DNA from 3 places in the Microbacterium sp. ARD31 genome. Region 3 is predicted to be linked to each of the others. Evidence: riboswitches for the same ligand, from Rfam matches in the RefSeq annotation. Region 3 holds a riboswitch; each other region holds the start of a gene.
The links. Region 3 has a riboswitch for cobalamin ahead of Q9S36_RS48555 (VWA domain-containing protein). Riboswitches for the same ligand answer to the same signal wherever they lie in the genome.

Region 1 (4,010 bases), on a different contig from region 3:
GCGAGCAGGACCGGTCCCCCGCCCACCACGGCGATTGCCGCGGCGCGGGCGAGGGAGCGCGTCCAGGAGGAGCTCATCGACCGATCAGCCCTTGGCGGCCTTGAGCCGGAACGTCGTGACCGAGCGCTGCGCGCCCTTGGCCTTCTGCACCGCGCGGACCTTCAGCGGACCGTCGGCCACGAGCACCCGCGCGGTCTTCGTCAGCTTGAGGACCAGGCGCTTCTCGCCGCCGGGGGCGACGGTGTAGGTGCGCTCGGAGACCGTGACGAGCTTCTTGCGCACCATCCCGGGGACCTTCACCTTGCCGGCGGTGCGGACGGTGAGGGTGCCCGCACAGGCGACGGTCGCGTCACAGGCGACGGTCACCTTGAACCGGTTCTTGCGCACCTTGACCACCTTGGCGGCCGACAGCTCGCCGACGCTCGGCGCGGGAGCGGGCGGGGTGACGACCGGCGGGACTGCCGTGGCGCTGGTGGTCGAGGTGGCCGTGCCGTCGAGCGTGGCCACGGTGAAGGTGCGGGCGGCGGCGCCGGCGGGGAGCGTGAAGGTGACCGTGAGGTCGGACCCGGTCCCCACGACCCGGCGAACGTCCGTACCGAGGCTCACGCAGGCCTGCTCGCCGGCAGCGAGGCCGCGGACCGTGGCGGTGACGCTGGTCTTCTCGACGGCGGTCGCGGGGGTGGAGATCGCGAGGGTCGTCGCGGCGGCCGGCGTCCACAGCAGGGCCGGAGCGGCCTGGAAGGAGCTACGGCGCCACTTGTCCCGGACGGTGGGGTTGGCGGCGATGCCGGCGGAGCGTGCCTCGGTCAGGTCGGCCGGGTTGTAGGCGATCGCACCCGTGGGCGCCTGGCTGGCGCACGCGCCGGCGTCGGCCACCTGGAGGCTGCGGACCCAGGCGGCGGCCTTGGTGGCCGCGGCGTCGTGGCCGGTGCTGCCGAGCGCCCAGGCGGCGAGCCCGGTGCTGTTGGCGTTGCTGCCCGGCGCCGACGCGTCGCCCTCGAGGGAGCCGTCGGGTCGCTGGACCGACTCGAGCCAGGCGGTCGCGTCCGCGATCGCGGTCGTGACCGCTGCGCTGGTGTCGCCGGACTCGACCAGGGACAGCACCGCCAGGCTGGTCGTGTCGGGGCTCGGCGCGGCCTCGTCGGCGTCGCACGCCGTGGCGGCGAGGTCGAAGCGGAAGTAGCCCGCAGGGCACTGCTGGTCCAGCAGCGCCGCGGTGGCTGCACCGGCCTCGGCGGAGCCGGCGACGGTGAGGGCCTCGGCGGCGAAGGCCTGGCCGATGGTGTTCGCGTAGTTCCCGAACGAGCTGTCGTCGGCGATCACGCCGGTGGCGTCGTCGGTGAGGGTCTCGAGCTGGTCGACCAGGTCGACCGCGGGGTACGCCGTCGCCGCGTCGCGCCCGATGCGCTGGGTGAACGCCGCGGCCTTGGCCGTCGCGTTGGCGTAGTGGCCGACCTGCCCGCCCTCGTCGGACGAGACGTAGCCGTAGGGGACGTCGTCCGAGGTGACGAGCCTGGAGCCGATGGCGTCGCCGATCGCGGCCGCCGTGTCGGCGCGGCCGGTGGCGTCGAGGGCGAGGCCGGCATCGACCGAGAGCCCGACGTCGGCGCCGTACTGGCCGACGGCCAGGCCGTCCGTCAGCTCAGCGGCGATCCAGTCGTCCGCGCGCTGGGTCGGGTCCGTGGTGGCGGCCGAGGCCGACGACGGCAGGGTGAGCGTGGTGGCGGCCAGCGCGACGGCGGCCAGTCCGGAGAGGAGCTTCATGGTCCCTTCCCTCGCCGCGACAGAGGGCGCCGGTGGGACCGTCGACCCGCTGCATTCCTCGACAGCGATGGTGATCAAGACGCGTCGAGGCGGGTGTTCCGGCTCGCACGGGATCGCTCCCGTGCCCACGGTTGCGGGTCAGCGCCGGTTTCGGACCGGCTTTCCCCAGCTCGGGCGTGTGTGGTGCCGACCCGGGCGGGTGCGGCCTGCGAAGCGTAACCCCGGCCCGGCGCCGGACGCACTTCGGCCCGGCGTCGCGGGACGCCGGGCCGGAGCGTGGTGCTGTGCGGGTGGTGCCGATGGGTCAGTTGCGGACCCGGAGCGAGGTGCGGGCCTCGTCGTCGGAGGTCTTCACCAGGGCGACGCGACGCTGGTTGCCCGCGGGCAGCTGCAGCTTGCGCACGATCTTCTCGCCCGACTTCTTGCCCTTGACGCGCACGAAGTCACCCTTGACCTGCAGGCAGGCGCTCTCGCTCGGCGCCAGGCCGAAGACCCGGAACTGCACGCGCTCGCCGGCACGGGCCTGCCTGCGCACGGACACGATCTTCAGCTCGTCCTTGCTCGCCGGGGCGAACTGGAGGCCGAGGATCGCCTGCGAGGTCGCCCGACGCCACTCGTCACGCGCGTCGGCGGGGATGCCGGTCACGGTGGCGTCCTTCGCCCGGTCCTTGCGGTAGGCGACGGCACCGGTGTCCTTGGTCAGCGCCGTACGGCACTTGTACTTGTCGACGGGCTGGTTCTTGCGCACCCACAGCGCTGCCTTGCGGGACGCGTCGCGGTTCTGCAGCAAGCCGAGGGCGTAGCCACCGATCGCGGTGGAGTTGGTGTTGATCTTGCTGACCGGCGCCGCGGCGCGGATCGCACCGCTGCCACGCTGACGGTCGGCCAGCCAGGTGCCCGCCTTGGCCAGCGCGCCGGTGACGGCCGCGCTCTTGTCGCCCGACTCGATCAGGTTGATCACCGCCATCGCGGTGGCGTCGGGGTCGGCCTGGCTTCCGGCGGCACCCTCGGCGCACGCCTGGTTGGGCTGGTCCGCCTTGTCGAAGCTGCCGCGGAAGTAGCCCGAGGCGCACTGCTGCTTGAGCAGGAAGTCGCGCGCCGCGCCCGCCTCGGTGGAGCCCGCCTGCGCCAGCGCGCGCACGGCGTAGGACTGGCCGATGACGTTGGCGTGGTTGCCGAACTCCGACTTGTCGAACACGCGACCGGCGATCGCGGCCTCCTGCGGCTTCGCCACCGGGTCGGCCGGCACGTCGGCGGTGCGCTCCTCGAGGCGTGCGATCAGGTTGATCCCGCCGTAGCTGGTCGGCGCCTTCTGGGCGACGCGGGCGAACGCCGCCGCCTTGGCGAGCGGACCGGCGTAGCTCTCCTTGGTCCCATCCCCGACGTACTCCGCGATGCGCGGCTCGAGGGAGTTGTTGATCGCGGTGACCATCCCGCCCTGGTCGGCGACGGTGGAGAGCGCGATGCCCGTGTCGATCGTGAGGCCGAAGTCCGGCCCGGAGGTGCCCATCATCAGGCCGTTGCTGAGCTCGCCCGCGAGCCACTGTGCCGCGATCGTCGAGGGCGTGCTGTCGGTGGCGGCCGCGGCCTTGGCGGCGCGGAGGGCAGGCGTCGGCTCCGCGGACGCCGGGGGCGCGGCGAGCACGCCGGCTCCCAGCGCCACGGTCGACAGGGCGACCGCGGCCGATCGGATGGGTCGAATGCGATGGTGCATGACTTCCTTCCCGCTCGCCGAGGGCCCCACGGACGGCAGCCGCCGTCCGTTCCCCCGTGTGGTGCGAGCGTTGGTTGGTGATGTGACCAATGTGATTCGCCTCGACCATAACAAGTTGTCTAGACCGGCGAATTTCTCGGTCGCTCCACCCCTGGGGGACGGCTGGGAGGGGTCAGGCGAGCTTCTCCAGGATCAGCTCGCGAACCCGCCCGGCGTCGGCCTGGCCGCGCATCTCCTTCATCACCGCGCCGATGAGGGCGCCGGCCGCGGCGACCTTGCCGTCACGGATCTTGTCGGCGACGTCGGGGTTGGCGGCGATCGCGTTGTCGACAGCGGCACCGAGGGCACCGTCGTCGGAGACCACGGCCAGCCCGCGCTTCTCGACGACCTCGTCCGGGCTGCCCTCGCCGGCGAGGACGCCCTCGATGACCTGCCGCGCGAGCTTGTCGTTGACCGTCCTGGCGTCGACGAGCGCCTGGATCCGGGCCACGTCGGTCGGCGTGATGGGCAGGTCGACGAGGTCGACCCCGTC
Region 2 (4,010 bases), on a different contig from region 3:
CTGGCGGGTGGTTCGAGCACCTGCGCAGCGAGCACTGGGGGTGGTCCATCGACCTGGACGCCGACGCGGTCGGGCGGCTGTTCCGGACCTTCAGCGACTGGACGGCCTCGGAGGTCGCGCAGGCCGAGCGCGCGGCACTCGACCTCGGTGGGCGAGTCACCGAGCACTACCAGACCGTGCTCCACCTGCTGCGGCGCGTCGACCGCTGAGCGCCGACGGGTGACCGCAGGTTTCGAGGCTCGCTTCGCTCGCACCTCAACCACCGAGGTCGGGCTCTTGTTGTGCCGGGGGGTGGCGGCAGATCGCGCGTGGGCTGGCCTTGAAGGTGCGATGTGCCGCCACCCTGGGCGGCGGTCTGGCGGTGAAGTGCGTCGTCCTCGGTTCGGCCCGCGACGACCGCTCAGCCGCGCTATCTTCTGGCCGCGACCTGAGGGGGACGGATGGACGATCGGCTGAAGCGGACGGTGGCGTTGCTGCTCACGGGCGGCGCGGTGCTCGTCGTCATCGGGTTGGGGATCGTGTTCCGGGACGATCCGGAGCCGATCGGCTACCGCGTCGACGGGTTGAACAACGGGCTGCCGCTGCCGGAGATGGATCCTCCGAAGGAGGGTCTGCCGCTCGACCTGATCGCCGGCAGTGTGGTGGCGCTGGGTGGCGTGATGCTGGCGTTGACCGGTGCTGTCGCGACGGGTGTGTGGCTCGGAAGCGGGCGCCGGGACGACCACCCGGGCTGAGAGGTTGGCGGGGGCGGGCCGGATCGGTGCACCAGCGCGGGCAGTTCGCCGGTGTGTCGCGGCCGCCGAGCGTGGGCGACGCGGATCCTTCCGCGAACTGCCTGCGTGGTGTCGCCGTCAGTGGGTGATGAGCGACTTCCACGGCGTGACGACCAGCTGCTCCGGCAGGCCGTCGATGGCCGCGCGATCGAGCACGCCGCCGGGGATCTGGACGTGGGCGATGCCCTCCGCCACCTCGCCGTACGGCGGGGGCTCGCTCGCCGCAGACAGGCGCGGGTCGGCAGGCTGGGAGGCGGGTGGGACCGGAAGCTCGTCGACGTGCCAAGCGGCGTCGCGGACCTGCTGGAACGCGCGGGCGAGGCCGGTGAGGCGGGCCGCCGCCTCGGAGATCGGGACGACCGGGCCCCAGTGGGTCGAGCCGATGCGGAGCTGCACCTCGTCGGGTGACAGCGCGACCAGCCCGAGGTCGCAGGAGCGGTCGACGAGGTCGCCCCGGCCGTCGTCGAGGACGAGGAGGAATCGGCCGGGGAGCTTCGCGAGGGACGGCGTCGCGCAGACGCGCTCGTCGAGTTCGGCGGCCACCCCGCGGAGGTCGGCGCGGCCACCGTGCAGGCCGGTGAGGGGCGAGACGAGGACGTTGCGGACCAGCTCGTGGTCGGGGTGGGGGAGCAAGCCGGTCGCGCGGATCGCCTCGACCACCTCGGGCGGTACGGCGCCGTCGACCAGCGGCAGGGCGCGCAGCTGGAGGTTGGCCCGCTTGGTGAGGTGGACCTCGCCGTCTCCGTAGGCCTCGGCGACGTCGAGGAGCGCGGCGAGCGTCGTACGGCTCACGTGGCCGCCGGGGATGCGCAGGCGGACCAGCGCGCCGTCATCGGCGGGCCATGGGCGGAAGACGCCTGGGCACAAGTCGCCTCGGGTGCGGGTCACGGGGTGAGTGTGGCACTGGCCGAAGATCGTGGAAGGTTCGAGTCATCTGGTGGCTCGGATGTTCCACGATGTCGGAGGTTTCGAGGCTCGCTGCGCTCGCACCTCAACCACCGATGGAGGGGCGCTAGGCTCGCGGCACCACTCCGCGTGGAACCCAGGAACCCGGTGCGAGTCCGGGGCGGTTCCGCCACTGTGAGGGCCCAGCAATGGGCCTGAGCCAGACACTGGACCACGCGGGATCCGACAAACGAGGGGCGAGAACCCCCGGGAGGAAACCGTGCGCATCGCACTGCTGTCCACATCCGACACCGACCTGCTGAGCGCGCGGGCGTCCGGCGCCGACTACGTCCTCGCCAACCCGGCGCGTCCCGGCCACCAGCCGATGGCCGAGGTCATCGAGGGGTGCGACCTGGTGGTCGGGCGGCTGCTCGGCTCGCCGCAGGACCTCTGCTCCGGCTTCACTCGCGTTGCCGCGACGGGCATGCCCGTCGTCGTGCTGGGCGGGGAGCAGTCGCCGAGCGCCGAGCTGATGGAGCTGTCGTCGGTCCCGATCGGCGTCGCCGCCGAGGCACACCGCTACCTCGCCGAGGGTGGCCCGGAGAACCTCCGCCAGCTGCACGCCTTCCTCTCCGACACCGTGCTGCTCACCGGCGAGGGGTTCGAGCCGCCGGCGGTGCTGCCGCAGTGGGGGTTCGCCGAGCGACCGGAGGTTTCGAGGCTCGTCGCTGGCGCTCCTCGCGCCTCAACCACCGGGGGGTCGGGCGCTCCTCGCACCTCAACCGCCGGGGGGTCGGGCGCTCCTCGCACCTCAACCACCGAGAAGAGCAGGATCGGGGTGCTGTACTACCGCGCCCACGAGGCGAGCGGGAACACCGCCTTCGCCCACGCCCTCGCCGACGCGATCGACGCGACGGGGGAGGCGGTCGGCGTACCGGTCTTCGCCGGCTCCCTGCGCGCCGCTCCCGACGAGCTGTACGACGCGCTCGGCACGCTCGACGCGCTCGTCGTGACGGTCCTCGCGGCGGGCGGCAGCGTGCCGGCGGGCGCGAGCGCCGGCGGGGACGACGAGTCGTGGGACGTCGCGCGGATGTCGGCGCTCGACATCCCGATCATCCAGGGCCTCTGCCTGACGAGCAGCCGGGCCGAGTGGGAGGCGTCCGACGACGGCGTGAGCCCGATGGACTCCGCCACGCAGATCGCGATCCCCGAGTTCGACGGGCGGATCATCACTGCGCCGTTCTCCTTCAAGGAGGTCGACGCCGACGGGCTCCCGCACTACGTCGCCGACCCCGAGCGGTGCGCGCGGGTCGCGGGCATCGCGGTCCGCCACGCGCGCCTGCGCCGGATCCCGAACGCCGAGAAGCGGCTGGCCCTCGTGCTGTCGGCGTACCCCACCAAGCACGCGCGCATCGGCAACGCCGTGGGGCTCGACACCCCCGTCTCCGCGATCCGGCTGCTGCAGCGGCTGCGGGCGGAGGGGTACGACCTGGGTGCGGGCGAGGTCGTCGAGATCCTCGACCGCGACGCGACCGACACCGAGAAGGGCGACGCGCTGATCCACGCCCTGATCGCGGCCGGCGGGCAGGACGAGGAGTGGCTGACCCAGGCGCAGCTGACCGACGCGCACGTGCGGATCACGCCGGAGCAGTACGCCGAGTGGACCCGCGACCTGCCCGACGACCTGCGGGCCGAGATGGTCGAGGCGTGGGGCGCGGCGCCGGGCTCGCTGTTCGTCAACGACGCCGGCGAGCTCGTGCTGGCGACCGTGCGCGCGGGCAACGTCGTACTCCTCATCCAGCCGCCGCGGGGCTTCGGGGAGAACCCCATCGCGATCTACCACGACCCCGACCTCGCGCCGACCCACCACTACCTGGGCGCCTACCGGTGGCTCGAGCACGGGTTCAAGGCCGATGCGGTCGTCCACCTCGGCAAGCACGGCTCGCTGGAGTGGCTGCCCGGCAAGAACGCCGCGCTGTCGGCGAGCTGCGGCACCGATGCCGCGCTCGGCAACCTGCCGATGGTCTACCCGTTCCTCGTCAACGACCCGGGCGAGGGCGCGCAGGCCAAGCGGCGCGCGCACGCGACGATCGTCGACCACCTGGTGCCGCCGATGGCCCGCGCGGAGTCGTACGGCGACATCGCCCGCCTAGAGCAGCTCCTCGACGAGCACGCCAACATCGCCGCGATGGACCCGGCCAAGCTGCCGGCGATCCGCGGCGAGATCTGGCAGCTGATGCACGCTGCCGAGATGCACCGCGACCTCGGGCTCGACGAGCAGCCGGACGCGGAGGACTTCGACGACTTCATCATGCACGTCGACGGCTGGCTCTGCGAGATCAAGGACGCGCA
Region 3 (4,010 bases):
CCGGGCTTGATTGAGCTCAAGCAAGTGTCGAGGACGCCGTCGCGGGTGACGCCGCCGCCGATGAAGATCGCGTCCGGGGGTTCAAGACCGGTCAGCGCTGACGGTGCGCGGCCTTCGACGACCTGAAGGTCTGGGACGCCCAGGGCGTGAGCGTTGCGAGCGATTCGGGCGGCTCGTTCGGGATCGGATTCGATGGCGATGGTGCGGCAGGTGGGGTGGGCGCGCATCCACTCGATGCCGACTGAGCCGGCGCCAGCGCCGACGTCCCAGAGGAGCTGGTCGGGGGCGGGCATCAGGCGGGCGAGCGCAGAGGCGCGGAGGTCGCGCTTGGTGAGCTGTCCGTCGTGCTCGTAGGCGTCGTCCGGGAGGCCCGGCGCCCACGACGCCAGCCCGTTTCCAGAAACCTCGACGGCAATGACGTTCAACGCCGGCGATGACTCGGACCACGACGAGGCGACACCGGAGGCCGAGGACTCCGACGACGAACCGAGGTCGCCCAGGACGGTCATTGTCGACGCGCCCCAGCCCGAGGACGTCAGCAGCGCAGCGACCGACGCTGGCGTCGACGCGTCCGACGACAGCACGAGGACCCGCCGCCCCGGAGCACACTCGCGCAGCACCCGCGACACCGACCGCCCGACGACCGTCACCACGGCGCAGGACTCGGCTGACCACCCCATCCTGGCCCGGGCAAGAGCGACTGACGAGACAGCCGGCACCACCCGCACCGGAGCGCCGTACTCCAGCAGCGTCGTCGCGATCCCGGAGACCAGCGGGTCGCCGGACGCCAGGGCGACGACCGGGCGACCGGCGTACTCAGCAAGGAGACCGGGGAGGCCGGCGGCGAGGGGCGACGGCCACGGCACGCGCGACTGACCGGGCACGTCAGGGACGAGTGAGAGATGACGCGACCCGCCCCACAGCACGGACGCCTCCAGCACGAGCGAGCGCGAGGCGGGCGCCAGACCGTCGAAGCCGTCCGCCCCGATCCCGACGACCACGATCTCCGTGGGCACACCAGTGGACGACATGGCCGCAGACGCTATCGTGACCCGAACTTGGCGAGAGGTGCCCCGAAGTCTGGGGAGAATCTGGGAAGTCGGTGAGATTCCGACACAGGGCCCGCTGCGGTGACTCGAGACGTCGAACATGGCGATCCGAGAAGTCCGAAGACCGGCCTCCCGCCGCCCATGAAGATGGCAACGAGAGCGGGAGCCCCCATGCCACTGCAGTACCCCCTGTGCGCTGTCGTCGGATCAGACGACATGACGCTGGCCCTGATCCTCACCACCATCTCCCCCGAGGTCGGCGGCGTGCTGGTCCGCGGCGAGAAGGGCACGGCGAAGTCCACGACCGTGCGCGCCCTTGCCTCCGTACTGCCGCCGATCGAGGTGGTCGCGGGCGACCGGTTCTCCAGCGCGCCAGGTGACACATCGCCGGACGGCACCTGGCCGTTGGACGCGGAGACCGAGACCCGGCCCGTACGCCTCGTCGAGCTGCCCGTCGGCGCCACCGAGGACCGCGTGCTCGGATCGCTGCACCTCTCCAAGGTGCTGGCCGACGGCGTCGCCGAGTACGAGCCAGGTCTCCTCGCCCGCGCGCACCGCGGCATCCTCTACGTCGACGAGGTCAACCTGCTCCACGACCACCTCGTCGACCTGCTGCTCGACGCCGCCGCGATGGGTCGCTCCACCGTCGAGCGCGACGGCGTCTCGGTCGCCCACGCCGCCCGCTTCGTGCTCGTCGGCACCATGAATCCCGAGGAGGGCGAGCTCCGCCCCCAGCTCCTCGACCGCTTCGGCCTCACCGTCGAGATCGCCGCGCCGCGCGACCCGCGGCTGCGCGCGGAGGTCGTCCGCCGTCGCCTCGCCTTCGACGCCGACCCGCACACGTTCGTGCAGTCGTACGCCGACGCCGAGCGCGCGCTGACCGACCGCATCGCCGCCGCCCGCAAGCTGCTGCCCGAGGTCGAGCTCACCGACGCGGTGCTCACCAAGGTCGCCGAGGTGTGCGCCGCCTTCGAGGTCGACGGGATGCGCGCCGACATCGTCACCACGCGTACGGCGATCGCGCACGCCGCCTGGCACGGCCGGACCTCGGTCACGCGGGCCGACATCCGCCAGGCTGCGCTGCTCGCCCTGCCGCACCGGCGGCGCAGGAATCCGTTCGATGCGCCGGGGCTCGATGAGGAGCTGCTCGACCAGGTCCTTGGGGATGGGGAGCCGGAGCCTGAGCCGCCGGGTGGTGGGCCTAACAATCAGGATGATCCTGGTTTCGAGACGGGCCCGGGGGGCCCTCCTCAACCGACGGATCACAGCGACGGACGTGAGACGGATCGGTCGCCGGAACAGCCGGATCGCAACACGTCCGACGGCCCGGCGGCCGAGGATCCTGGTTTCGAGACGGGCCCGGGGGGCCCTCCTCAACCGACGGATCAGGCGATGGTCGCGACCCCAGCGGATCCATACAGGGTCAAGCGGTTCGAGGTCACCGGCACGGGGGCCGGGGAGTCGGGGAAGCGCAGCCGCGCCCTGACGTCCAACGGGCGGCGTGCAGGCGTGGACCCGACCGGCAGCGGTGGGTTGCACCTGGTCGAGACGATCCGGGCGGCTGCGCCGCACCAGCGGGCCCGCGGCCGGAGCACCGGGAGGATCAGGTTCGAGGACACCGACCTGAGGACCGCACGCCGCGAGGGGCGGGAGGCCAACCTCGTCCTCTTCTGCGTCGACGCGAGCGGTTCGATGGCCGCCCGCAAGCGGATGGCGCAGGTGAAGACCGCGATCCTCAGCCTGCTGCTCGACGCCTACCAGCGGCGCGACAAGGTCGGGCTGGTCACGTTCCGCGCCGACGGCGCCGAGGTCGCGCTGCCGCCGACCCACTCGGTCGACATCGCGGCGAAGCGGCTCGCCGACCTGCCGGCAGGAGGGCGTACCCCCCTTGCCGAGGGCCTTCTTCAAGCGGCAGAGGTGCTGCGGGTCGAGAAGGTCCGCGACTCGGGTCGACGGCCGCTGCTCATCGTCATCACCGACGGCCGCGCCACCCACGGTGCCGACGCCGTACGACGCAGCCGACAGGCAGCACACTGGATCGCCGAGCAGCAGACCACCGCGATCGTCGTCGACTGCGAGCAGGGCCCGATGCGGATGGGCCTCGCCGGGCAGCTCGCCGTGGCCATGCAGGCGACCCACCTCCCGCTTTCCGAGGTCAGCGCCCAGGTCCTGACCAACGTGGCGAGGGTCGCATGAGCACCGACCTCTACGACGTCATCGCCCGCCGGCGGGACGTACGGGCCGAGTTCAGTGGCGAGCCCGTCGACCTCGGACAGCTGCGGCGCGTGCTGCAGGCGGCGCACGAGGCGCCGAGCGTCGGGCACAGCCAGCCGTGGGACTTCGTGCTGGTCTTCGACGAGGACACTCGCGCGACGTTCGCCGACCACGTCGAGACCGAGCGGGAGACATTCGCGCGCGAGCTGCCCCCGGACAGACGGAAGACGTTCGAGAGGATCAAGGTCGAGGGCATCCGCGAGTCCGGCCTCGGCGTCGTCGTGACGTACAGCCCGGAAAGAGGCGGGCAGCACGTGCTCGGCCGCCACGCCATCTCCGACACCGGCCTCTACTCCACCTGCCTGGCCATCCAGAACCTCTGGCTCGCCGCCACCGCCGAGGGTCTCGGCGTGGGGTGGGTGTCGTTCTACCGCGAGGAGTTCCTCGCCGACCTCGTCGGCCTGCCCGACGGCGTACGCCCCGTCGCGTGGCTCTGCCTCGGGCCGGTGCGGCACCTGCAGGCGGTGCCCGACCTGGTCCGCCACGGCTGGCGCAAGGGCCGCACGCTCGACGAGGCCATCCACCTCGAGGGCTGGAGGGGCTGAGATGCCGCAGGGAGTGCCGACCACCGTCCCCGACGACGGCCTGACCACGCGGCAGCGCCGCAACCGGCCGCTGCTCGCCGTCCACACCGGCGACGGCAAGGGCAAGTCGACCGCCGCCTTCGGCCTCGCGCTGCGCGGCTGG

Region 1: another riboswitch for cobalamin. It lies ahead of Q9S36_RS38850 (hypothetical protein); the one in region 3 lies ahead of Q9S36_RS48555 (VWA domain-containing protein).
Region 2: another riboswitch for cobalamin. It lies ahead of cobN (cobaltochelatase subunit CobN); the one in region 3 lies ahead of Q9S36_RS48555 (VWA domain-containing protein).

Annotation. Positions count from the first base shown of each region.
Region 1 covers NZ_JAUZVE010000035.1:23,372-27,381, reverse strand. Annotated here, with positions in the region: gene Q9S36_RS38855 (hypothetical protein) at 1-77, opposite strand, end outside; gene Q9S36_RS38850 (hypothetical protein) at 85-1,764, opposite strand; cobalamin riboswitch at 1,835-1,974, opposite strand; gene Q9S36_RS38845 (prenyltransferase/squalene oxidase repeat-containing protein) at 2,069-3,478, opposite strand; gene gatB (Asp-tRNA(Asn)/Glu-tRNA(Gln) amidotransferase subunit GatB) at 3,651-4,010, opposite strand, start outside.
Region 2 covers NZ_JAUZVE010000089.1:12,536-16,545, forward strand. Annotated here, with positions in the region: gene Q9S36_RS49835 (class I SAM-dependent methyltransferase) at 1-209, shown strand, start outside; gene Q9S36_RS49840 (hypothetical protein) at 441-734, shown strand; gene Q9S36_RS49845 (hypothetical protein) at 852-1,661, opposite strand; cobalamin riboswitch at 1,778-1,910, shown strand; gene cobN (cobaltochelatase subunit CobN) at 1,939-4,010, shown strand, end outside.
Region 3 covers NZ_JAUZVE010000078.1:5,418-9,427, forward strand. Annotated here, with positions in the region: gene cbiE (precorrin-6y C5,15-methyltransferase (decarboxylating) subunit CbiE) at 1-1,031, opposite strand, end outside; cobalamin riboswitch at 1,050-1,197, shown strand; gene Q9S36_RS48555 (VWA domain-containing protein) at 1,266-3,245, shown strand; gene bluB (5,6-dimethylbenzimidazole synthase) at 3,242-3,868, shown strand; gene cobO (cob(I)yrinic acid a,c-diamide adenosyltransferase) at 3,870-4,010, shown strand, end outside.